DNA from 3 places in the Pseudomonas sp. GW822-FHT02D10 genome. Region 2 is predicted to be linked to each of the others. Evidence: predicted binding sites of a transcription regulator. Region 2 holds the regulator's gene; each other region holds the start of a gene.
What was found. The regulator sigma-54, encoded in region 2, starts transcription at its own class of promoters, with help from an activator protein. The targets are predictions, from matches to a motif close to ANTGGCATNNANNTTGCTNT.

Region 1: a site for sigma-54 is predicted at 5,332-5,351, ahead of AC1RPZ_RS17800 (CmpA/NrtA family ABC transporter substrate-binding protein). Genes of this name have one in related genera too.
Region 3: a site for sigma-54 is predicted at 6,180-6,199, ahead of AC1RPZ_RS20260 (pilin). Genes of this name have one in related genera too.

The regions. Positions count from the first base shown of each region.
Region 1 covers NZ_JBXAOB010000010.1:152,039-159,560, reverse strand. The annotation lists gene AC1RPZ_RS17820 (sensor domain-containing diguanylate cyclase) at 1-793, opposite strand, end outside; gene rlmKL (bifunctional 23S rRNA (guanine(2069)-N(7))-methyltransferase RlmK/23S rRNA (guanine(2445)-N(2))-methyltransferase RlmL) at 932-3,202, opposite strand; gene rmf (ribosome modulation factor) at 3,748-3,963, shown strand; gene AC1RPZ_RS17805 (quinone-dependent dihydroorotate dehydrogenase) at 4,220-5,239, opposite strand; gene AC1RPZ_RS17800 (CmpA/NrtA family ABC transporter substrate-binding protein) at 5,487-6,698, shown strand; gene AC1RPZ_RS17795 (ANTAR domain-containing response regulator) at 6,714-7,289, shown strand.
Region 2 covers NZ_JBXAOB010000004.1:178,937-186,458, reverse strand. The annotation lists gene mlaE (lipid asymmetry maintenance ABC transporter permease subunit MlaE) at 1-335, opposite strand, end outside; gene AC1RPZ_RS08745 (ATP-binding cassette domain-containing protein) at 335-1,144, opposite strand; gene AC1RPZ_RS08740 (KpsF/GutQ family sugar-phosphate isomerase) at 1,417-2,391, shown strand; gene AC1RPZ_RS08735 (KdsC family phosphatase) at 2,391-2,915, shown strand; gene lptC (LPS export ABC transporter periplasmic protein LptC) at 2,923-3,495, shown strand; gene lptA (lipopolysaccharide transport periplasmic protein LptA) at 3,482-4,027, shown strand; gene lptB (LPS export ABC transporter ATP-binding protein) at 4,027-4,752, shown strand; gene AC1RPZ_RS08715 (RNA polymerase factor sigma-54) at 4,936-6,429, shown strand; gene hpf (ribosome hibernation-promoting factor, HPF/YfiA family) at 6,539-6,847, shown strand; gene ptsN (PTS IIA-like nitrogen regulatory protein PtsN) at 6,860-7,324, shown strand; gene rapZ (RNase adapter RapZ) at 7,327-7,522, shown strand, end outside.
Region 3 covers NZ_JBXAOB010000013.1:105,846-113,367, forward strand. The annotation lists gene AC1RPZ_RS20220 (LysR family transcriptional regulator) at 1-301, shown strand, start outside; gene AC1RPZ_RS20225 (energy-coupling factor ABC transporter permease) at 432-1,118, shown strand; gene AC1RPZ_RS20230 (hypothetical protein) at 1,182-1,397, shown strand; gene yacG (DNA gyrase inhibitor YacG) at 1,407-1,607, opposite strand; gene coaE (dephospho-CoA kinase) at 1,604-2,227, opposite strand; gene AC1RPZ_RS20245 (prepilin peptidase) at 2,224-3,096, opposite strand; gene AC1RPZ_RS20250 (type II secretion system F family protein) at 3,099-4,316, opposite strand; gene pilB (type IV-A pilus assembly ATPase PilB) at 4,320-6,020, opposite strand; gene AC1RPZ_RS20260 (pilin) at 6,247-6,657, shown strand; gene AC1RPZ_RS20265 (BON domain-containing protein) at 6,970-7,326, shown strand; gene AC1RPZ_RS20270 (DUF2845 domain-containing protein) at 7,492-7,522, opposite strand, start outside.

The sequences.
Region 1 (7,522 bases), on a different contig from region 2:
CCCGACCGCGAATCTGCACCACGAGGTTGTCCTGACCTGGCATTGGAAAACCATCGACCACCAACTGCCGCATGCTGATCACCGCCAGCACAAAACCAAGGGGGGTGGCGTCGTGAGCGGACGCTGCGGCATTGCGCGAAACCGGTTCGACCAGCAGCACACCACGGGCATATCCAGGGTCGACGCCAATCAGTTGCACGGGCTCGGACACCGCCATCCCATTCAGGCTGCGAGCCCTTTGCAGGGTTGCGCGACGCGCCGGCTCCGAGAGCAAATCAAAACCCAGCGGCGAGCTTTTTGAGCGTTGCGCCTGGCTGTACAACACCGGCGCATACTCATCACGTTCGGCGGCAGGTTGCAACGCTGCTGAAGGTGTCAGATCGCGGATGGAAAACCCTGTTTTACCTTGCTCTCGCACTCGTTGCTCGAACGCGGCACGTTCACTGCGGGCAACCAACGGCACCCAGGTGTAAGCCTGGGTTCTTTGCAACAGTGCTTTGGTAAAACCGTCGAACTCTTCACGGGACACCGATTCGGAGTTGACGAAGAATCGCCGCAGGCTATCGAGGCGCTGTTCCTGATCGTCGAAACGTTCGGTGATCCGGCTCTTGCGCTCGTTGACCAGCAATTGAAAACTCTGCGCCATCTGCTGACGGTGCACATTGAGACTGGCCCAGGCGAGCAGCCCCGTCAGCACGCCGCCGGTCAGTAGAACCAGCAGCGCAACCAACCAGGCCGAAACATCTTCACTGATGAAGCCCAGAATCTTGGGTCGTACGGCGTGCAACGGCATAAGCAAAACTCAGAACGCCGGCGTGCTTTGGCGTCACCTTGGCTTTGAGTGAAGTTATAGCCATTAGCCATCAGATTAGCCAGCGCAAAAAGACCACAGAGCCCAGAAAAATCAAGGCCCTGTGGATCCAATCGGCCGTTAGCGCGCCATGATTTTCCAGGCGCGATGGATCTTGCCGTTACGGGCAAAGTCCGGGTCGATGGTTTGTGCGGTGATCTCCTCGACGGCATAGCGCGCCGTGAGGTTTTCTTCAAGCTGGAACTTGCGGAAGTTGTTGGAGAAATACAACACGCCACCCGGCGCCAGACGGGCCATGGCCAGGTCCAGCAACTGCACGTGGTCACGCTGCACGTCGAAGATGCCTTCCATGCGCTTGGAGTTGGAGAAGGTCGGTGGATCGATAAAGATCATGTCGAACTCGTCACGGTTGGCTTCCAGCCAAGCCATCACGTCGCCCTGCTCCAGGCGGTTCTTGTCAGAGAAACCGTTCAGCGACAGGTTGCGGCGTGCCCAATCCAGGTAGGTTTTCGACAGGTCGACGCTGGTGGTGCTGCGCGCGCCGCCCTTGGCCGCATGGACGCTGGCCGTCGCGGTGTAGCAATACAGGTTGAGGAAGCGCTTGCCGGCCGCCTCTTTCTGAATCCGCAGACGCATTGGACGGTGATCCAGGAACAGCCCGGTGTCGAGGTAGTCGGTCAGGTTGACCAGCAACTTCACGCCGCCTTCGTTCACCTCGGTGAACTTGCCCTGTGCGCTCTGGCGCTCGTACTGCTTGGTGCCGCTCTGACGCTCGCGACGTTTGACGACCACGCGGTTCTTGTCGATGTTCAAGGCCTGCGGAATGGCCGCCAGCGCATCGAACATACGCGCCGAGGCTTTTTCCGGATCGATCGACTTCGGTGCCGCGTATTCCTGGACATGGACCCAGTCGTGATACAGGTCGATGGCCATGGAGTATTCCGGCATGTCGGCATCGTAAACGCGGTAGCAGTCGACACCTTCGCGCTTGACCCATTTGCCCAAGGCCTTGAGGTTCTTTTGCAGGCGGTTGGCAAACATCTGCCCGCCTTCGCTCAGGCGTGCCTGTTCAACGACGGGAGCCGGCGCCGGTGCCGGCTTGATCGGGTTACCGTTCTTGTTGTACTGACGCTCTTGCGGCTCGGCCGGCGACTGATCGTAGGCCGCCTGTTCACGCTCGGCCTGACGCTGTTCCGGGGTACGACGCTCACCGGTGACGAACTGATCCGGCAGCACTTTGATCAGCAGCAATTTGCACGGCAAGGCGCCGTTCCAGAACGAATACTGTTTGTGGCTGCGAATCCCCATGCGCTTGCCCAGATCCGGCGCGCCGGTGAACACCGCCGCTTCCCAGTTCAGGCAGGTCTGACGCAGACGCTCGCCGAGGTTCTGGTAGAGGTAGAGCAAACTCGCCTCATCGCCCAGACGCTCGCCGTACGGAGGGTTGCAGATCACCAGGCCTTTCTGGTTCTGGTCTGGACGCGGCTCGAAGGTCGCGACTTCGCCCTGGTAGATCTTGATCCACTCACTCAGACCGGCGCGTTCGACGTTGTTGCGGCCCGGTTGAATCAGGCGCGGGTCGGCTTCGTAACCGCGAATCCACAGCGGTGGTTTGGCCAGACCGGCAGCGGCGCGGGCAGTGGCTTCTTCGTGTAGTTTTTTCCACAGCGCCGGCACGTGACCGAGCCAGGCGGTGAAACCCCACTGCTCGCGACGCAGGTTCGGCGCCATGTCGGCGGCGATCATCGCGGCTTCGACGAGGAACGTACCGACACCGCACATCGGGTCAGCCAGGGCGCCGCCTTCAGCGGCAATGCGCGGCCAGCCGGAACGAATCAGAATCGCCGCCGCGAGGTTTTCCTTCAGCGGCGCTGCACCTTGCTGCAAACGGTAACCGCGCTGGTGCAGGCTGTGGCCAGACAGGTCGAGGGACAGGATCGCTTCGCCACGGTCCAGACGCAGGTGAATGCGCAGGTCCGGGTTGAGTTTGTCGATAGACGGACGCTCGCCCGACGGGGTGCGCAGTTTGTCGACGATGGCGTCCTTCACTTTCAGGGCGCCGAAGTGGGTGTTGTCGATGCCCGAGCCGTGACCGCTGAACTCAACGGCCAGGGTGCCGTCATTGAGCATGTGGTCTTGCCACTCGATATCCAGCACGCCGTGGTACAGGTCTTCGGCATCCTTCATCGGGAAACGCTTGAGCACCAGCAGCACCCGGTTAGCCAGACGCGACCACAGGCACAGGCGATAAGCCGTTTCCATGTCGGCCATGCCGCGCACGGCAGAAGTGTGCTCGCGCGCGTCCTCAAGGCCAAGCCCGACGGCTTCCTCGATAAGCAGACCTTCGAGGCCTTTTGGGCAAGTGAGGAAGAGTTCGTAACGATCCGACATGGGAGTTCCAGGGCCTTTAGCAATAAGTGAACGGGCAACGCATTGACCGCTCGGTTTTCAATCAAGCGCTTTTCTTGAAGAGCGCTCGCGAGGCACGAAAGTGTGCCGTCCCACCCTGACCGCACAGCCAACCAACCGGTTGAATGAGCTTAGATGCCCGGGCAGATAAAAAATTCTTTGCAACAAAATGTCATAACTCGACCCTTCGTCGAATAATACCCGAGCGCAACGGGTGGACATTCTCACCAAAGCATTAGCCTCGTCATCTTGTGAAAGGCTGATCATAGCGGGCTTTGACCAATGAACATGGGAATTACATCGTGTTACTTATGGCCTTAGCATCTTTATCGTTACGTCCTTATGACAAAACGATCATTCCCTCGATGTGACGCATTGGTTAGAACTCAATACAGGTTGACGCCGCAACGACGTCAACACCTTGGCTCGTGACGCCGGCAGCGAGCCACCAACGGCAGAAATTTTTCTGCCTGACCTCGATAGAGGTCGACGCGATAAATACAGTCAACAAGTGAGGGAAACACCCTATGAGAAGACTTAAGCGTGATCCGTTGGAAAGAGCATTTTTGCGCGGATATCAATATGGCGTTGGTGGAAAATCCCGTGAGCTTTGCCCATTTACTCTACCGTCGGTACGTCAAGCCTGGATCAACGGCTGGCGAGAAGGACGCGGCGACAACTGGGACGGTATGACCGGCACTGCGGGAATCCATAGACTCAACGAACTTCACGCCGTCGGCTAAACAGGGCACACACTCCGACACGACAATCTGATTACGTAACGACTTAACCACGCACGTCCTCTCCGGACGGCGGGCTTCGGCCCAGGGGCTCCCTCGAGGAGCCCTTTTTTATGCCTGTTGCAACACAAATCCCGCGATACCTCGCGTAGGAGCTGCCGAAGGCTGCGATCTTTTGATTTTGCTTTACGACTTTTTTCTGCTGACGCAAAAAACAAGATCAAAAGATCGCAGCCTGCGGCAGCTCCTACATCTATGGTTATCTCAGCGCGGCGATAGCATCCACCGATTCGCGAATCAGCGCCGGACCTTTGTAAATGAAGCCCGAATACAACTGCACCAGACTGGCGCCCGCAGCGATTTTCTCAGCGGCGTGCTTGCCTTCGGTAATACCGCCAACCGCGATGATCGGCAAACGCCCGGCCAGCTCAGCCGCCAGCACCTTGACCGTGTGAGTGCTCTTGTCGCGTACCGGTGCACCGGACAAACCGCCCGCCTCGTCACCGTGCTCCATGCCTTCGACGCCGACCCGGCTCAGGGTGGTATTGGTCGCGATCACCGCGTCCATTCCGGTGTCGATCAGCGCTTGCGCCACCTGAACGGTTTCTTCGTCGGTCATGTCCGGAGCGATCTTGATCGCCAGCGGTACACGCTTGCCGTGGTGCTGAGCCAGTTCTTCCCGGCGCTTAGCCAGGTCTGCGAGCAATTGCTTGAGCGAGTCACCAAACTGCAGGCTGCGCAGGCCCGGGGTGTTCGGCGAGCTGACGTTGACCGTCACGTAACTGGCGTGGGCGTAGACCTTGTCCAGGCAGATCAGGTAGTCGTCGACAGCACGCTCAACCGGCGTATCGAAGTTCTTGCCGATGTTGATCCCCAGCACGCCCTTGTATTTGGCAGCCGCCACACGCGCCAGCAGATGATCGACGCCGAGGTTGTTGAACCCCATGCGGTTGATGATCGCCTCGGCCTGGGGCAGGCGGAAAATCCGTGGTTTTGGATTGCCCGGCTGCGGACGCGGGGTAATGGTGCCGATTTCAACGAAGCCGAAACCCAATTGAGCAAACCCGTCGATGGCCGCACCATTCTTGTCCAGACCGGCCGCCAGACCCACCGGGTTCGGAAAGTCCAGCCCCATGACATTCACTGGCATCTGCGCTGGCGCCTTGCACAACAAGCCATTGAGACCCAAACGCCCACCTGCGCCGATCAGGTCCAGGGACAGATCGTGGGAGGTTTCCGGGGAGAGTTTGAACAGCAGTTGGCGGGCCAGGGTATACATGGGCGGGATTGACTCGGTTGACGGCGAAATAAGGCGGCGATTATAGCCGTGCATCGGGGTCGCAAGCGAGACGCACGACGAAATCAGCCATGAGTGGCATATGCCTTGCACCAACTTGCTTATCAGCACCCATGCCAATGGCGGGATGAGTGCCAGGTTGCGATTAGAAAGGACAACGGCGTCGTCACCTGGCCTGGTTTGCACACGGGCCCGGGTACGGCGCTTTTTCATGCAAGGTGCTTATTTGATGACTGAACCTCAAGCGGGACCGCTGGCCTGGGTCAACGGCAGCGATGCCCCGGAAAAAACCGCGATCAACCTGGGCTTCATGGCCCTGAGCGACTGCGCGTCAGTGGTGGTTGCCGCGACCCAAGGCTTCGCCCAACCCTATGGGTTGACCCTGAACCTCAAACGCCAATCGTCCTGGGCCAACCTGCGAGACAAACTGGTCAGCGGTGAACTGGATGCCGCCCACAGCCTCTACGGCTTGATCTATGCGGTGCACTTGGGCATCGGCGGCGTCGCGGCAACGGACATGGCCGTGCTCATGGGGCTGAACCAGAACGGCCAGAGCATCAACCTCTCTCACGGCCTGCAAGGGCTGGGCGTGACCAGTCCTGAAGCGCTGGACCGTCACGTGCACCAAAGTCGCCCAAAACTCACCTTCGCCCAGACCTTCCCCACCGGCACCCACGCCATGTGGTTGTATTATTGGCTGGCGAGCCAGGGCATCCATCCGTTGCAGGATGTCGACAGTGTCGTGGTGCCGCCACCGCAAATGGTTGCGCACTTGCAGGCCGGACGGATCGACGGTTTCTGCGTCGGCGAACCGTGGAGCGCCAGTGCAGTGAAGCAGAACCTCGGTTTCACGATGGCGACGACCCAGGCCATCTGGCCCGACCACCCGGAAAAAGTCCTCGGTTGCACCCGCGCCTTCGTCGAGCAATACCCGAATACCGCTCGGGCGCTGGTCATGGCGATTCTGGAAGCCAGCCGGTTCATCGAACAAAACACCGAAAATCGCCGCAGCACCGCACAGCTGTTGAGCGCCCCCGAATACCTCGACGCGCCGCTCGACTGTATCGAACCGCGCTTGCTGGGCGACTATGCCGACGGCCTTGGCAATCGCTGGCAAGACCCTCACGCGCTGCGCTTTCACGGCGGTGGCGACGTCAACGTGCCGTACCTGTCCGACGGCATGTGGTTCATGACCCAATTCCGGCGTTGGGGCTTATTGCGCGAAGACCCGGACTATCTGCAAGTGGCGCGTCAAGTCCAGCAACTCGGCGTCTACCGCGACGCCGCCAGCGCGCTGGGTGTCGCGGCCCAGGGTCAGGAAATGCGCAGTAGCCAGTTGATCGACGGTAAAATATGGGATGGTTCGGACCCGGCGGCGTATGCCCGCAGTTTCAAGCTGCACGCCATGGCCGACGCCCCCACCCTTCTCGCCCGCCGCTGACAGGAGCCTGCAAACATGTTGCGTATCCTGCTGATCAACGACACCGCGAAAAAGGTAGGGCGGCTCAAGGCTGCGCTGACCGAAGCCGGTTTTGAGGTGATCGACGAGTCCGGCCTGACCATCGACTTGCCTGCGCGCGTCGAAACGGTGCGTCCGGACGTGATCCTGATCGATACCGAGTCACCGAGCCGTGATGTGCTGGAGCAAGTGGTGCTGGTCAGCCGCGACCAGCCTCGGCCGATCGTGATGTTCACCGACGAGCACGACCCGGACGTGATGCGTCAGGCGATCAAGTCCGGCGTCAGCGCCTACATCGTCGAAGGCATTCATGCCGCACGCCTGCAACCGATCCTCGATGTGGCCATGGCGCGTTTTGAAAGCGACCAGGCCCTGCGCGCCCAGCTCCAGGCCCGCGATCAGCAACTGGCCGAGCGCAAGCGCATCGAGCTGGCCAAGGGGCTGCTGATGAAAATGAAGGACTGCAATGAAGAACAGGCCTACACCCTGATGCGTCGTCAGGCCATGAGCCGCCAACAGAAGCTGATCCAGGTCGCCGAGCAGATCATTGCCATGAGTGAGTTGCTGGGCTGAGCCTTCAGCGCCTGTAAGGGCGCCAATCGCGAGCAGGCTCGCTCCCACAGGGGAATTGCGTCGTACACAAATCAACTGTGGGAGCGAGCCTGCTCGCGAATGGCCGCGACGCGGCTTCACCTGTTGGCACAGATCTCGCTAGGTAAACCACACAGGTAGCCAACGGCGGTTGCCCCACCTACGACAAAGACGTCGCACACCCCTTTCGCGCAAGCGCAGCGGGTTGCGGCGTT
Region 2 (7,522 bases):
AACAGCAATGCAGTCACCACCGGCCCCAGCTCTCGCAACAGCGTCAGCGCAACCATCTGCCCGACCGCCTGCTCCGAACCGTAACTGGACAAAATGTTGAAGCCTTGCAGTGCCAGCACCATCCCGATGAATATCCCGGAAACCACGATGATCACCAGGGACATCACGCCGACCGAGTGCATCTGCTTGACCAGCAAGCCAAAGGCGCCACTGATGCCACCACGCCCCAGCAGGACGTGAAACAGAAACAGCGATGAACGACCGAGCACCGCGACGCTGTCGATGCCGGCCTGGCCGAATCGACGAACTCTCTCTATTAGTGAAATCTTGCGCATCAGCGCTTCCCCAGAAGATCTGCGCGGTAATCCGTCGCTGGAAAGTGAAACGGTACCGGCCCATCTGGATCACCCTTCATGAATTGGTGAATCCGCGGGTTATCGGAGTCCATCAGTTCATCGGGAGTCCCCTGCCCCAACACCTGCCCATCACCCACGACATACAGGTAATCGGCAATGCTCGCGGTCTCGGCCAGATCATGGGAGACCACGATGCTGGTGATGCCCAAGGCGTCGTTAAGCAGACGGATCAGGCGCACCAGAACGCCCATGGCGATCGGGTCCTGACCGACAAATGGCTCGTCGTACATCAGAATTTGCGGATCGAGGGCAATGGCCCGTGCCAGCGCAACACGACGCTTCATGCCGCCGGACAACTCATCGGGCATCAGGTCGATGGCACCGCGCAACCCCACCGCCTGCAACTTGAGCAGGACGATGTCACGGATCATTTCATCCGGAAGCTGGGTATGAACGCGCAGCGGAAAGGCGATATTTTCGAAAACATCGAGATCCGTGAACAGTGCGCCGCTCTGAAACAGCACGCCCATATGCTTGCGCGCATCAAACAGGTCGCTTCGAGACAGCATGGGCAAATTTTGCCCGTTGACCCACACTTCGCCACTTGAAGGGCGTAACTGCGCACCCATCAGGCGCAGCAGTGTGGTTTTTCCGCAGCCGGAAGGCCCCATGATACCGGTGACCTTACCGCGCGGAATGCGAATATCGACATTATTGAAAATGCTGCGCGCGCCGCGCTTGAAGGTCACTCCCTTCAGCTCGACCGCGTAGGCGTTATCGGCACTCATCTAAACTCCTTGCGATGCAAGCCTCTCACTCGGACGCCGTGCTCCCTGCCGAGAGCACATGACATCCTGGCCGAACTGGCGACGAACTATATCACTGCTAATACGAAGCGCCCAAGGCCGAAGCCTGCGGTGTTCAGCATCAAGACAGGCAAAAAGACGCAAGTTTCAGCGTTTGCGGGAGTCGCCTGAATAAAGCACGACGAACTAACGTGAGGGATTTGTTCATTACCGCTATAATCGCCGCCTTTTCATCAGGCTATACGATTTCTGACATGAGCCAATCCAGCGACCTGATTCAATCAGCACAACGCACCATCCGCCTCGAGCTTGAAGCCGTAGAAGGCTTGCTGGCCCATATCGACGCAGATTTCGTACGCGCTTGCGAGATGATTCTGGCCAGCAAAGGCCGCGTGGTCGTGGTCGGCATGGGTAAATCCGGACACATCGGCAACAAGATTGCGGCCACCCTCGCCAGCACCGGCACCACGGCTTTTTTTGTGCACCCGGCCGAAGCCAGTCACGGCGACATGGGCATGATCACCCGCGACGACATCATCCTCGCATTGTCGAACTCCGGCTCCACCAACGAAATTGTCACGCTGCTGCCGCTGATCAAGCGTCTGGGTATTAAACTGATCAGCCTGACCGGCAACCCAGGTTCGCCATTGGCCAAGGCTGCCGAAGTGAACCTCAATGTTCACGTCGAGCACGAAGCCTGCCCACTGAACCTGGCGCCAACCTCTTCCACCACCGCGGCACTGGTGATGGGTGACGCACTGGCCGTTGCCTTGCTGGAAGCCCGCGGTTTTACTGCCGAAGATTTCGCGTTTTCACACCCTGGCGGCGCTCTGGGTCGCCGCTTGTTGCTAAAGGTCGAAAACGTCATGCACGCGGGCCAGGAGCTGCCGCAAGTCGTGCGCGGCACGCTGCTCAAAGATGCGTTGATGGAAATGACCCGCAAGGGTCTGGGCATGACCGTAGTACTGGAAGCAGACGGTAAACTCGCCGGCATTTTCACGGACGGCGACCTGCGCCGCACGCTGGACCGTACCATCGACATCCATCAAGCCACCATCGATGACGTCATGACCCCTCATGGCAAGACCGCGCGCGCCGAGATGCTCGCCGCCGAGGCCCTGAAAATCATGGAAGACCACAAGATCAACGCACTGGTCGTGGTCGATAGCGAGGACCGTCCGGTGGGCGCCTTGAACATGCACGATTTGCTGCGTGCGGGAGTAATGTAATGAGCGCGGACCTGCTGCAACGCGGCAAAAACATCAAGCTGGCGGTTTTCGACGTCGATGGCGTGCTGACTGACGGTCGCCTGTACTTCCTCGAGGACGGCAGCGAATTCAAGACGTTCAACACCCTCGACGGCCAGGGCATCAAGATGCTGATGGCCTCCGGCGTGACGACTGCCATTATCAGCGGACGCAAGACCCCAGTGGTCGAGCGACGGGCCAAAAACCTCGGCATTCCTCACCTGTATCAGGGTCGCGAGGACAAACTGGTGGTGCTCGACGAGCTTCTGGCGCAACTGGGCCTAAGCTATGAGCAGGTTGCCTACCTGGGCGATGACCTGCCGGATCTGCCGGTGATTCGCCGCGTCGGGCTGGGCATGGCAGTGGCCAGCGCCGCCAGCTTCGTCCGCGAACACGCCCATGGCATCACCCTGGCTCGTGGCGGCGAAGGTGCTGCTCGCGAGTTTTGTGAACTGATCCTGCGCGCCCAGGGCAACCTTGAAGCGGCTAACGCCGCGTACCTGTGAGCCACCCATGCTGAGCAAAAAGTTTCGCAACATACTGCTTTATGGGGTCATAGCCGCACTGTTCGCGGCCGCTGGCTACTGGAACATCAGCCCGGAACGCTTCCTCGACAAGCCGGTAGCGCACGTCGACGAGAGCCAGATCGACTATTACGCCATCAACGCCCACAGCGTGCAGTACCTGCCCGACGGTAAATTGCAGTACAACATGACGTCCGACAAGGTCGAGCACATCAAAGCCACCGACATTACCCTGCTGACCAAGCCCGACCTGAACATGTATCGGGGCACCACCTTCCCCTGGCACGTCCAGAGCGAACGCGGCGAGGTCAATTCGGGCGGCACTGAAGTTGAATTGATCGACTCGGTACGTATCGCACGCACCGATGAGAAGAACCGCCCGATGCTTATTACCAGTAGTCGTATGACGGTATTCCCGCAGCAGCAATATGCGCAGACCGAGCAAGCCGTTAGAATCGACGGCGCTGGTGGTGTATCGACTGGTAACGGAATGAAAGCGTATTTGAAAGACAGCAGGATACACCTGCTATCGAACGTAAGAGGACAGTATGAGGCTCGTTAAAACTCTCCCTATTTTGCTCAGTCTGGGCGCAGCACTGGGAAGCGTGAGCGCCTGGGCTCTGCCGAACGATAGCCAGCAACCTATTCGCATTCAGGCCGACGACGCTCAGCTGGATGACAAACAAGGCATCGCCACCTACAAAGGTGACGTGATCATTACCCAGGGCTCGATGAAAATCACCGGCAACACCGTGACCATCACCCGCACCAAGGCCGGCGAAATCGATGTCGTGACCTCGGTGGGCAACCTGGCGTACTTCGAGCAGTTGCAGAAGGTTGGCGATCCGCAGCCGGTCAAGGGCTATGGGGTGACTATCCAGTACCATGCCGCGCAAAACCGCATTGTACTGATCGACAAGGCCAAGGTCATCAATGACGGCAACACCACCGAAGGCGAGAAAATCGTCTACGACACCGTCAAGCAGGTTGCTAACGCAGGCCGTGCCACCGGCGCCTCGATGACTGCGCCGCGCCCACGAGTCGATATGGTTATCCAGCCGAAAAAGAAAACTGACGAGCAAAAGGCCCAGTAATGGCAACTCTGAAAGCTCAGCATCTGGCCAAGAGCTACAAGAGCCGCCAGGTCGTGCGTGACGTCAGCCTGTCGATCGACAGCGGCCAGATCGTCGGTCTGCTTGGCCCGAACGGCGCCGGCAAGACCACCTGCTTCTACATGATCGTGGGCCTGGTCCAGGCCGATCAGGGGCGCGTACTGATCGACGACCTGGACGTCAGCCACCAGCCGATGCACGGTCGTGCACAAGCGGGTATCGGCTATCTGCCGCAAGAAGCGTCGATCTTCCGCAAACTCTCGGTCGCCGACAACATCATGGCCATCCTCGAGACCCGCAAGGAACTCGACAAGGCCGGTCGTCGCAAGGAGCTGGAAAGCCTGCTGCAGGAATTCCACATCAACCACATCCGCGAAAACCTCGGCATGAGCCTTTCCGGTGGCGAACGTCGCCGCGTGGAAATCGCTCGCGCCCTGGCCACAGCGCCGAAATTTATCCTGCTCGACGAACCGTTCGCCGGCGTGGACCCGATTTCAGTGGGCGACATCAAGCAGATCATTCATCACCTCAAGGCCAAGGGCATCGGCGTGCTGATCACGGACCACAACGTCCGCGAAACCCTGGACATCTGCGAAACCGCTTACATCGTCAACGATGGCCAGTTGATCGCCGAAGGCGACGCTGAAACCATCCTGGCCAACGATCTGGTCAAGGAAGTGTATCTGGGCCATGAGTTCCGCCTGTAAGCACTGAGGTGTCTGGCCTGTCGTCTGGGCACTGCCTCAATAAAACTTTGCATGCTTTTATTGTTACAGCGCTCTAGGCAAACACTTCAGTTTCAGGCATATAATTTGCTTATGTTTGGCGCTCCGGCGCCCTGTAGTGGATGGCGCATGTGCGCCGGCGAATTAAGGTGTTAAGCCCCTGCCATGAAACCATCGCTAGTCTTGAGAATGGGCCAGCAGCTGACGATGACACCGCAGCTGCAACAGGCCATCCGCCTGCTCCAATTGTCGACCCTGGACCTGCAACAGGAAATCCAGGAGGCATTGGAGTCCAATCCAATGCTCGAACGCCAGGAAGAAGGCGACGACTTCGATAACGCCGACCCGATGGCGGACAACATCGAGCAGAAACCCAACAGCGATATCCAGGAACCTTCCTACCAGGAAACCGCGCCCACGGTGGATAACCTCGAGGAAGGCGACTGGAACGAGCGCATCCCTAACGAGCTGCCGGTCGACACCGCCTGGGAAGACGTTTACCAGACCAGCGCCAGCAGCCTGCCGAGCAACGATGATGACGAATGGGACTTCACCACTCGCACCTCCGTCGGCGAGAGCCTGCAGAGCCATCTGCTCTGGCAATTGAACCTGGCGCCGATGTCCGACACCGATCGGCTGATCGCCGTCACCCTGATCGACTGCATCAACAATCAGGGCTACCTGGACGAAACGCTTGAGGAAATCCTCGAAGCCTTCGATCCGGAACTGGACATCGAACTGGACGAGATCGAAGCCGTCCTGCATCGCATCCAGCAATTCGAGCCTGCCGGCATCGGCGCACGCAACCTCGGCGAATGCCTGTTGCTGCAACTGCGCCAACTGCCCGCCAAGACCCCTTGGTTAGCCGAGGCCAAGCGCCTCGTCATCGACTACATCGACCTGCTGGGCAGCCGCGACTACAGCCAGCTGATGCGCCGCATGAAGCTCAAGGAAGATGAACTGCGCCAGGTCATCGAACTGGTACAGAGCCTCAACCCGCGTCCGGGTTCGCAAATCGAGTCCAGCGAAGCCGAATACGTGGTGCCTGACGTCATAGTGCGCAAAGACAACGAACGCTGGCTGGTGGAGCTGAACCAGGAGTCGGTTCCGCGTCTGCGCGTCAACCCGCAATACGCCGGATTCGTCCGTCGCGCCGATACCAGCGCCGACAACACCTTCATGCGCAATCAGTTGCAGGAAGCGCGCTGGTTCATCAAGAGCCTGCAAAGCCGCAACGAAACCCTGATGAAAGTCGCCACCCAGATCGTCGAGCACCAGCGCGGCTTCCTCGAGTACGGCGATGAAGCCATGAAGCCGTTGGTCCTGCATGACATCGCCGAAGCGGTCGGCATGCACGAGTCGACGATTTCACGGGTGACCACGCAAAAATTCATGCATACCCCACGCGGTATCTATGAACTGAAATACTTTTTCTCCAGCCACGTCAGCACCTCTGAAGGCGGTGAATGCTCGTCCACAGCGATCCGCGCGATCATCAAAAAACTGGTTGCTGCGGAAAATCAGAAAAAGCCGTTGAGTGACAGCAAGATCGCTGGTTTACTGGAGGCACAAGGCATTCAGGTGGCCCGCCGCACCGTCGCCAAGTACCGCGAATCCTTGGGGATCGCGCCTTCGAGCGAACGCAAGCGGTTGATGTGACGGGCTACGCCATAGCGTTCCAGGGTGTGTTCGAAAGTTTTTCGGACACGCTCTAGTGGCAGGCAAACCAGCCTGCCGCCTTATGCACTGGCAACGAAGGAGAAGCTGTATGCAAGTCAATATCAGTGGACACCAACTGGAAGTGACCGAACCCCTGCGCATCTACATCGGCGAAAAACTCGAACGATTAGAAAGGCATTTCGACAAGATCACCAATGTGCAGGTCACGATGACCGTCGAGAAGCTGCTGCAGAAAATCGAAGCCACACTGCATATCCCCGGTGGAGAAGTGGTCGCCAACGCTGAGCATAACGACATGTATGCCGCGATCGACGCCCTGACCGACAAACTGGATCGCCAACTCAAAAAGCATAAGGAAAAGACCCAGGGCCAGCTCCAAGGCGCAACCGGTCGTTAATACTCCCAACCCATGATCCGACTTGAAAACATCCTGACCCCCGGCCGTTCTTTGGTGAACGTGCCGGGTGGCAGTAAAAAGAAAGCTCTCGAACAAATTGCCAACCTGATCGCCCGCGAAGTGCCGGATCTGGAGATGCAAGATGTCTTCGAAAGCCTGATTGCCCGTGAAAAACTCGGTTCGACCGGTTTTGGCAACGGCATCGCCATCCCCCACTGCCGCCTCAAAGGTTGCGAGTCGCCCATCAGTGCCTTGATGCACCTGGACGCCCCAATAGATTTCGACGCCATCGACGGTGCTCCGGTCGACCTGCTGTTTGTTTTGCTGGTCCCGCAAGCCGCTACCGATGCACACCTGGAACTGCTCCGCCAGATCGCCAGCATGCTCGATCGTAAAGAAGTCCGCGATCGCCTGCGCAGCGCAAAAAGTAATGAAGCCTTGTATCAGGTTGTCCTCGACGAGCAGAACGGTCACTAACCATGCGCTTGATCATCGTCAGCGGCCGCTCTGGCTCAGGTAAAAGCACCGCCCTCGATGTACTGGAGGACAACGGCTACTATTGCATCGACAATCTGCCGGCCGGCCTGTTGCCGGAATTGGCCGAGCGCGCACTGATTCACACCGAGTTGGCGCAACCACTGGTCGCGGTTTCCATCGATGCGCGCAACCTGCCTA
Region 3 (7,522 bases), on a different contig from region 2:
CGTCAGCCCGGCGAAGACCTTTCAGTGCAATGTTGCCGAGTCGATGGTCAAGGCTTCCGAGGCGGGGATGGGGGTCAGTCTGTTGCCGTTTTATACCGCGACACGGCCGTTAAGCGACGGCACATTGCTGCGCCTGCTGCCGACCTATCGCCCGCGAGAGCGCAATGTCTACGCGTTGTACCCGTCGCGGCGCTTTCTCGATGCGAAGGTCCGAACCTGGGTGGACTTTCTGAAGGCCGAGTTACCGCGCCTGTTCGCCGAGCATGAGGCGGTGATGAACAATCCACGCCACTGGGCCTGAGATCGAAGGGCGCGCGCAGGGCGGTGTAGACTCAAGGCTTGTTTCGGTTCGACAAGGAGTCTGAAGTGAAGATCTGCTCTGTAGGGTTACCGGGTTTTGTGCCGTTGTGGGCGCGGGAGTGTCTACCGCGATGATCGGTGCCGCATTACTGTCCCCCGAAACCCTCACGGTCGGCTGGTTGATCTACGTGCCGGTGTTGACCTGGGCCATTGCGCGAGCGCCGTGGGTGGAGCTGTTTACCGACAGTCGGCGTCAGCACTTGCTGTTCGGCACTGTGTTCGCGCTGTTCGTCCTCTGGCTGGTGCGACGGGACTTCGATACCGGCGTCTCCTACCACATTATCGGCATGACAGCGGTGACGTTGCTTCTGGACTGGCCGCTGGCGATTGTCGGCGGGCTGGTGGCGCAGATGGGGCTGGTACTGCTCGGGCGTCAAGACCTGGCGGCGATGGGGATCAATGGCGCGTTGCTGATTCTGTTGCCGGTACTGGTCACCGAAAGCTGCGCGATCCTGGTGGAGCGGGCGCAACCGCGTAATCCCTTTGTGTATATCTTTTGCTCAGGCTTTTTGGCCGCCGCGCTCTCGGCATTGCTCTGCCTGCTGCTGGGGCTGGGGTTGCTGTGGTTCGACGAGCGTTTTGCGATGCCGGAGTGGCTGGAGGATTTTGTCGGTTACCTGTGGCTGATCATCTTCCCCGAAGCGTTCATCAACGGCATGGTGGTCAGTGCGCTGGTGGTGTTCTGCCCCGAGTGGCTGGAAACCTTCAACCGCACACGTTATTTGTCGGCGCCGTGGAAGGACGACAACAAGCCTTGATCCATATCAAAGGCTCAAATCGCTGGCGATCCCATGCTCTGAAAAATCCTCAGGAGCAGCGGCATGAGCGTTTACGAGTGGGCAAGGCAGGAGTTGCGCAACAGTCTGGAGTCGGCGCAGGAGGCGGGGTTTGAACCCGGGTTGAGCCTGCGTGCCTTGCTCAGTGCGGTGGTGCAACAGAGCAAGGCGGTGCGCAGTGTCGAGGATCTGGCCGATGAGTTGCAGTTTCTGGCAGAGAATCTCGATGACGGCCAGGATTACGGGTTCATGCGGCCCTGATGCTGGGGATCAGTGACGCGGGTCGAAATCTTCCGTAAACAGATCATCTTCAGCATCCGGGCTGACCGGGATCTTGTGTTCTTCCGACGCCCAGGCGCCCAGATCGATCAGTTTGCAACGGTCCGAGCAAAACGGCCGGAAGGTGCTGGCCTCGCTCCATTCAACAGGGGCGCCGCAGGTTGGACATTCGACGACAGGGGGTTGGCTCATGACTGGCCTCCACGCAAAGTAAGGTAAAAGTGATGCAGGCGTTCGACTTCGCTGTGCAGCCAGGCGAGGTCGCGGTCGTTGACCACTACATCGTCGGCATGGCTGATGCGGTCCTGACGGCTGGATTGAGCCTTGAGGATTGCCTGAACCTGCTGTTCGCTGGTCTGGTCGCGCTGCAAGGTTCGTTCGATCTGTAAGTGTTCCGGTGCGTCGATCACCAGCACTCGCTGGGTCATTTTGTACTGCCCGGACTCGATCAACAGCGGCGACACCAGAATCGCATAAGGTGATTGTGCGCGTGCCAGGTGCGCAGTGATTTCCTCAGCGATCAGCGGATGCAGCAACGCTTCGAGCCAGCGGCGTTCATCGGGCACTTCGAAGATCAGCTTGCGCAGTGCGGCGCGATCCAATTGGCCGTCGGCTTGCAGCACGCCGGCACCGAAGTGCTCGGCAATCTGTGCCAGCGCCGGGCGACCGGGTTCGACCACCCAGCGCGCGGCATGATCGGCATCCACCGCATGCACACCCAGATCGATGAAATGCCGGGCGGCCGCGCTTTTGCCGCTGCCGATGCCACCGGTCAGGCCGAGAATCCAGGGTTTTTCCACAGGGGTATTCATTTGAAACCGACAAACTGCCAATAGAAGCCGGTTATTTGACCACCCCAGAGCAAGGCAATCCAGCCGGCAATTGCCAGATACGGTCCGAAGGGGATTGGCGTCGAGGTTTTCGCTTCTTTCACCCGCAGCAAAATCACCCCTCCTACGGCGCCCACCAATGATGAAAGCAGGACCGTCAGCGGCAGTATCTGCCAGCCGCCCCAGGCTCCGAGCAGCGCCAGCAGCTTGAAGTCACCGTAGCCGATACCTTCCTTGCCGGTCATCAGTTTGAACAGCCAATACACCGACCACAGCAGCAGATAGCCGACCACCGCGCCCCACATCGCCTCATGCAAGGATACGAAGAGCTCGAAGCTGTTGACGATCAACCCCAGCCACAATAACGGCAACACCAGCACATCCGGCAGCAATTGGTGGTCGGCGTCGATCAGACACATCGCCAGCAAGCCCCAGCTCAAGACCAGCACCCACGCCGCCTGCCAGCCGAAGCCGAAGTGCCAGGCGACGAACGCTGACAGCAAGCCGCAGGCCAGTTCGGTCAAGGGGTAGCGGGCGCTGATCGGTGCTTTGCAGCTTGAGCAGCGGCCGCGCAGCGCCAGATAGCTGAGCAGCGGAATGTTTTCCCAGGCGCGGAGTTGATGAGCGCACTGCGGGCACTGCGAATGCGGCAGCATCAGGTTGTAGGTCGGCCCCGGTGCGTCGCTTGGCAAACCCAGTACGTCCTGGGCTTGTTGCCGCCAATCGCGTTCGAGCATTTTCGGCAAGCGCCAGACCACCACATTGAGAAAACTGCCGATCACCAGCCCAAGGACCAGCGCGGTTAACACGAAGGCCAGTGGGTAACCGGCCAGAAGCTCACTCAAGGGCATGTTCAGATCGCTGTGCCGAGTTGGAAAATGGGCAGGTACATGGCAACCACCAGCCCGCCGACAATGACGCCGAGCACCACCATGATGACGGGTTCCATCAAGCTGGTCAGGTTATCGACCATATTGTCGACTTCAGCTTCATAGTAGGTCGCCACTTTGCCGAGCATGTCGTCCAGTGCACCGGATTCCTCGCCAATGGCGGCCATTTGAATGGCCATGTTGGGGAAAATCCCGCTGGTGCGCATCGAGAAATTTAACTGCATGCCGGTGGAGACATCTTGCTTGATGCGCAAGACCGCCCGTTTGAACACGATATTGCCTGTGGCGCCTGCCACCGAATCCAGCGCTTCGACCAAGGGCACGCCAGCGGCGAAGGTGGTCGACAGCGTGCGGGCATACCGGGCCACCGCCGATTTGTAGAGCAGCGTTCCGACGATCGGCAGCTTCAGCAGGTGAGTGTCCAGCCAGTCGCGAAAGCGTTGTGAGCGTATGAGCGCATGGCGAAAACCCAGAAGCCCGACGATCAGGCTGCCCAGTAACAGCCACCACCACGCCTGCATGAACTCGGACAGGCCGATCACCATCACCGTGAAAGCCGGGAGTTCTGCACCGAACCCGGCAAACACCGACTGAAACTGCGGAACCACTTTGACCAGCAGAATACCGGTGACGATGATTGCGACAAAGACCACGGCCAGCGGATAGGTCATGGCTTTTTTGATCTTGGCCTTGAGGCTTTCGCTTTTTTCCTTGTAGGTCGCAACCCGCTCCAGCAGCGTGTCGAGCGCGCCGGCCTGCTCGCCAGCATCGACCAGGTTGCAGTAGAGCTCATCGAAGTACTGCGGCTTTTTACGCAGCGCAGTGGCGAAGCTGTTGCCGGCGGCGACTTCCTGTTTCACCTCGTCCACCAGCTTGCGCATGTTCGGGTTGTCGAAGCCTTCGCCGATGATCTCGAACGATTGCAGCAAGGGCACGCCGGCTTTCATCATGGTCGCCATTTGCCGGGTGAAGAGGGCAATGTCCAATGCCGTGATACGTTTGCCGGCACTGAACAGCGAAACGGTTTTTTTTCGGACTTTGCCCGGGTTGATGCCTTGTTTGCGTAGCTGCGCCTTGATCAAGGCCGGGTTATGGCCGCTCAGCTCACCGGTTATTTTGCTGCCTTTTTTGTCGGTGCCTTCCCAGGCGTAGACGCTGACTTTGATTGCTTTGACCGCCATGACTCAATCCTTGGTGACCCGGTTGACTTCTTCAAGGCTGGTGACGCCCTGCATGGCCTTGAGCAGGCCCGAGGTGCGCAGGTCGTTGAAGCCGTCCTTGCGCATCTGGGCATCGATCTCCAGAGAATTGCCTTCAGCCATGATCAGCCGTTGCAGCTCTGGGGTGTTTTTTACCACTTCATAAATACCGACTCGGCCTTTGTAACCGTTGTTGCAGTGTTCGCAACCGGCGGGTTCGTAGATCGTGAAGGAGCCGATGCATTCCCGAGGGAAGCCTTCCTTGATCAGGGTTTCGTCGGGAATCGAGAGGGCTTTTTTGCAGTGGCTGCACAGCTTGCGAGCCAGACGCTGGGCAATGATCAGGTGCACGGCGGTGGCGATGTTGAACCCCGGGATGCCCATGTTGTGCAGGCGGGTCAGGGTTTCCGCCGCGCTGTTGGTGTGCAGGGTAGAAAGCACCAGGTGTCCGGTTTGCGCAGCCTTGATCGCAATTTCGGCGGTTTCCAGGTCGCGGATCTCGCCGACCATGATCACGTCCGGGTCCTGGCGCAGAAATGAGCGCAACGCCTGAGCGAAGTCCAGGCCCTGCTTGGGATTGACGTTGACCTGGTTGATGCCTTCCATGTTGATCTCTACCGGGTCTTCGGCGGTGGAGATATTGATATCGACGGTATTGAGGATATTCAGCCCGGTGTACAGCGACACGGTTTTCCCTGAACCCGTCGGCCCGGTGACCAGAATCAGCCCTTGAGGTTGCTTGAGTGCCGCCATGTACAGGTCTTTCTGATCAGGCTCGTAACCCAGGGCGTCGATGCCCATCTGCGCGCTGGAGGGGTCGAGAATCCGGATCACGACTTTTTCGCCCCACAACGTTGGCAGGGTGTTGACCCGAAAATCGATGGATTTGTTTTTCGACAGGTGCATCTTGAGCCGCCCGTCCTGGGGTTTGCGCCGCTCCGAGATGTCCAGGCTGGCCATGACCTTGAGGCGCGCGGCGATGCGGTTGGCCAGTTGAATCGGCGGTTTGGCGACTTCACGCAACATGCCGTCGGTCCGTACCCGCACCCGGTAGATTTTTTCGTAAGGCTCGAAATGCAGGTCCGAGGAGCCGCCCTTGATCGCGTCCAGCAGCATCTTGTGGACGAAGCGCACCACCGGGGCATCGTCGGAGTCCTGGGCGGTGATGACGTCCTGGTGCTGGTCGTCGATGGTTTCGATGTCCAGACCGTCGAGGTCGACGTCGGCCATCTCCTCCATTCCCGAACTGCGACTGTCGAAGAACTTGTCGATGGCGTCGCTGAGCTTGTCGTCTTCGACCAGAATCGCTTCGGTGGTCAGCCCGGTGCTGAACTGGATGTCGTTGATCGCCTGCTGATTGCTCGGGTCGGAAATGCCCACGAACAGCTTGTTGCCGCGCCGCCAGAGCGGCAGGGCGTGGTGCTGGCGAATCAGCTTTTCGCTGACCAGGTCTTTGGGCTGGGAGTCTTTGTCGAGGCAGTTGAGGTCCAGGAATGCCACGCCGAAATGCTCAGAGGCGATTTCCGCAACCTGACGGCTGTTCACCAGTTTGTTTTGTACCAGATAGCTGACCAGGGAAATGCGATTGCGTTGGGCTTGCTGATACGCCTGTTGCGCGCTTTGGTCAGTGAGCAGTTCGGCCAGCACCAATTGCTTGGCCAGACCGCTGAGGGCGATGTCATTCATTCAAATACCAGACGCAGACCGTTCAAGACTTATAGCCTAGTCAACGGATGGAACCCCACCAGCGCTCTTGAGGTGACAAAAAGTGTCAGATAGTGCGGTTCCTCGGGGCGTACGCGGGACTATTGCCGATCTGATGCCCCGCCAGCAGGGGGCGCAGGGCTTGGCATGTGCTGTGCTTTGGCTTGTTCAGGACATGAGATTTCGCCTCATGCATGGAGCCTGTTCTATGAATAATCAAAAAGGTTTTACCCTCATCGAGCTGCTGATCGTGGTGGCGATCATTGGCATTCTGGCGACGTTCGCGTTGCCGATGTATTCCAAATATCAGGCGCGGGCCAAGGTGACGGCGGGGGTGGCGGAAATTTCGGCGCTGAAGGTGCCTTTTGAAGACATCATCAATCAGGGCACTGACCCGACGCTGGCGGCGATCAACGGCACGGCAACTACCGGTAACTGCACGATCACGGCATCGGGTACTGCCGCCACCGGTGTAGGCACTATTGTTTGCACGATTGTCAATGCGCCAGGACCGGTGCTCGGCAAAACCATCACACTCACACGGTCGGCAACGACCGGCTGGAGCTGCGGGACCACGGTATTGCAGGACTACGCGCCCAAGGGTTGCACGGGCGTCTGATCTTGCATCGACGCATCAATGCCTCGCCTCTGCGGACGCGGGGCATTTTTTGTTCACTGTTCGGTGGTCTGACAGTGATTCGAGAACATCCCGGCAACTCTGGCTCTGAATCTTCGATAAAAACCGCAACTTGCATGTCAACAACGCCCGGGTCATGCATTTTGCATGATTTCGGGGATTTGTTTTTTTATAACATGTTGATTTGTATTGGGTTATTGGGTTTCCGGCAGTTGGCACAGCCTTCGCACTATCTCTGTTAACCCTGCTGAGAAGGCATACGGCAGGCTTTCTGGAAGAACAGGAGTTACTCGTATGAAAAAGTTCGCTATCGCTGCCGCAACTGCTACCGCTCTGACCCTGACTATGGCCAACGCTGCATTTGCGCAGACCACTCAAACCACTCAGTCGCCGATGGTGGTCGCTGCTGGTGAAATGACCAAGGCTGCGGAGGCGACTTCCGATACCTGGATCACCACTAAAGTGAAAAGCGATCTGGTCACCGAGAAAGGTATTCCTGGGACTGACATTAAAGTCGAAACCAACAAAGGCGTCGTCTCGTTGTCGTCGACTGTAGCCTTGACCGCAGCCCAGAAACAAACGGCCGTCGACATCACCAAGAAAATCAAAGGTGTCACCGCCGTATCGGCTGACGGTCTGATGACCCATTAAGACTCAAGGCTTCTCGCTTGAAACGGCAGAAGGGAATCTAACGAACACAGTAGAACGACTGTGGGAGCGGGCTTGCTCGCGAAGGCGGACTGACATTCAATATTGATGCTGAATGTTATGGCCTCTTCGCGAGCAAGCCCGCTCCCACATTAAATTGTCGTAACTTTAGTTGCCGCGTTTGCTGGTGATCTGTACC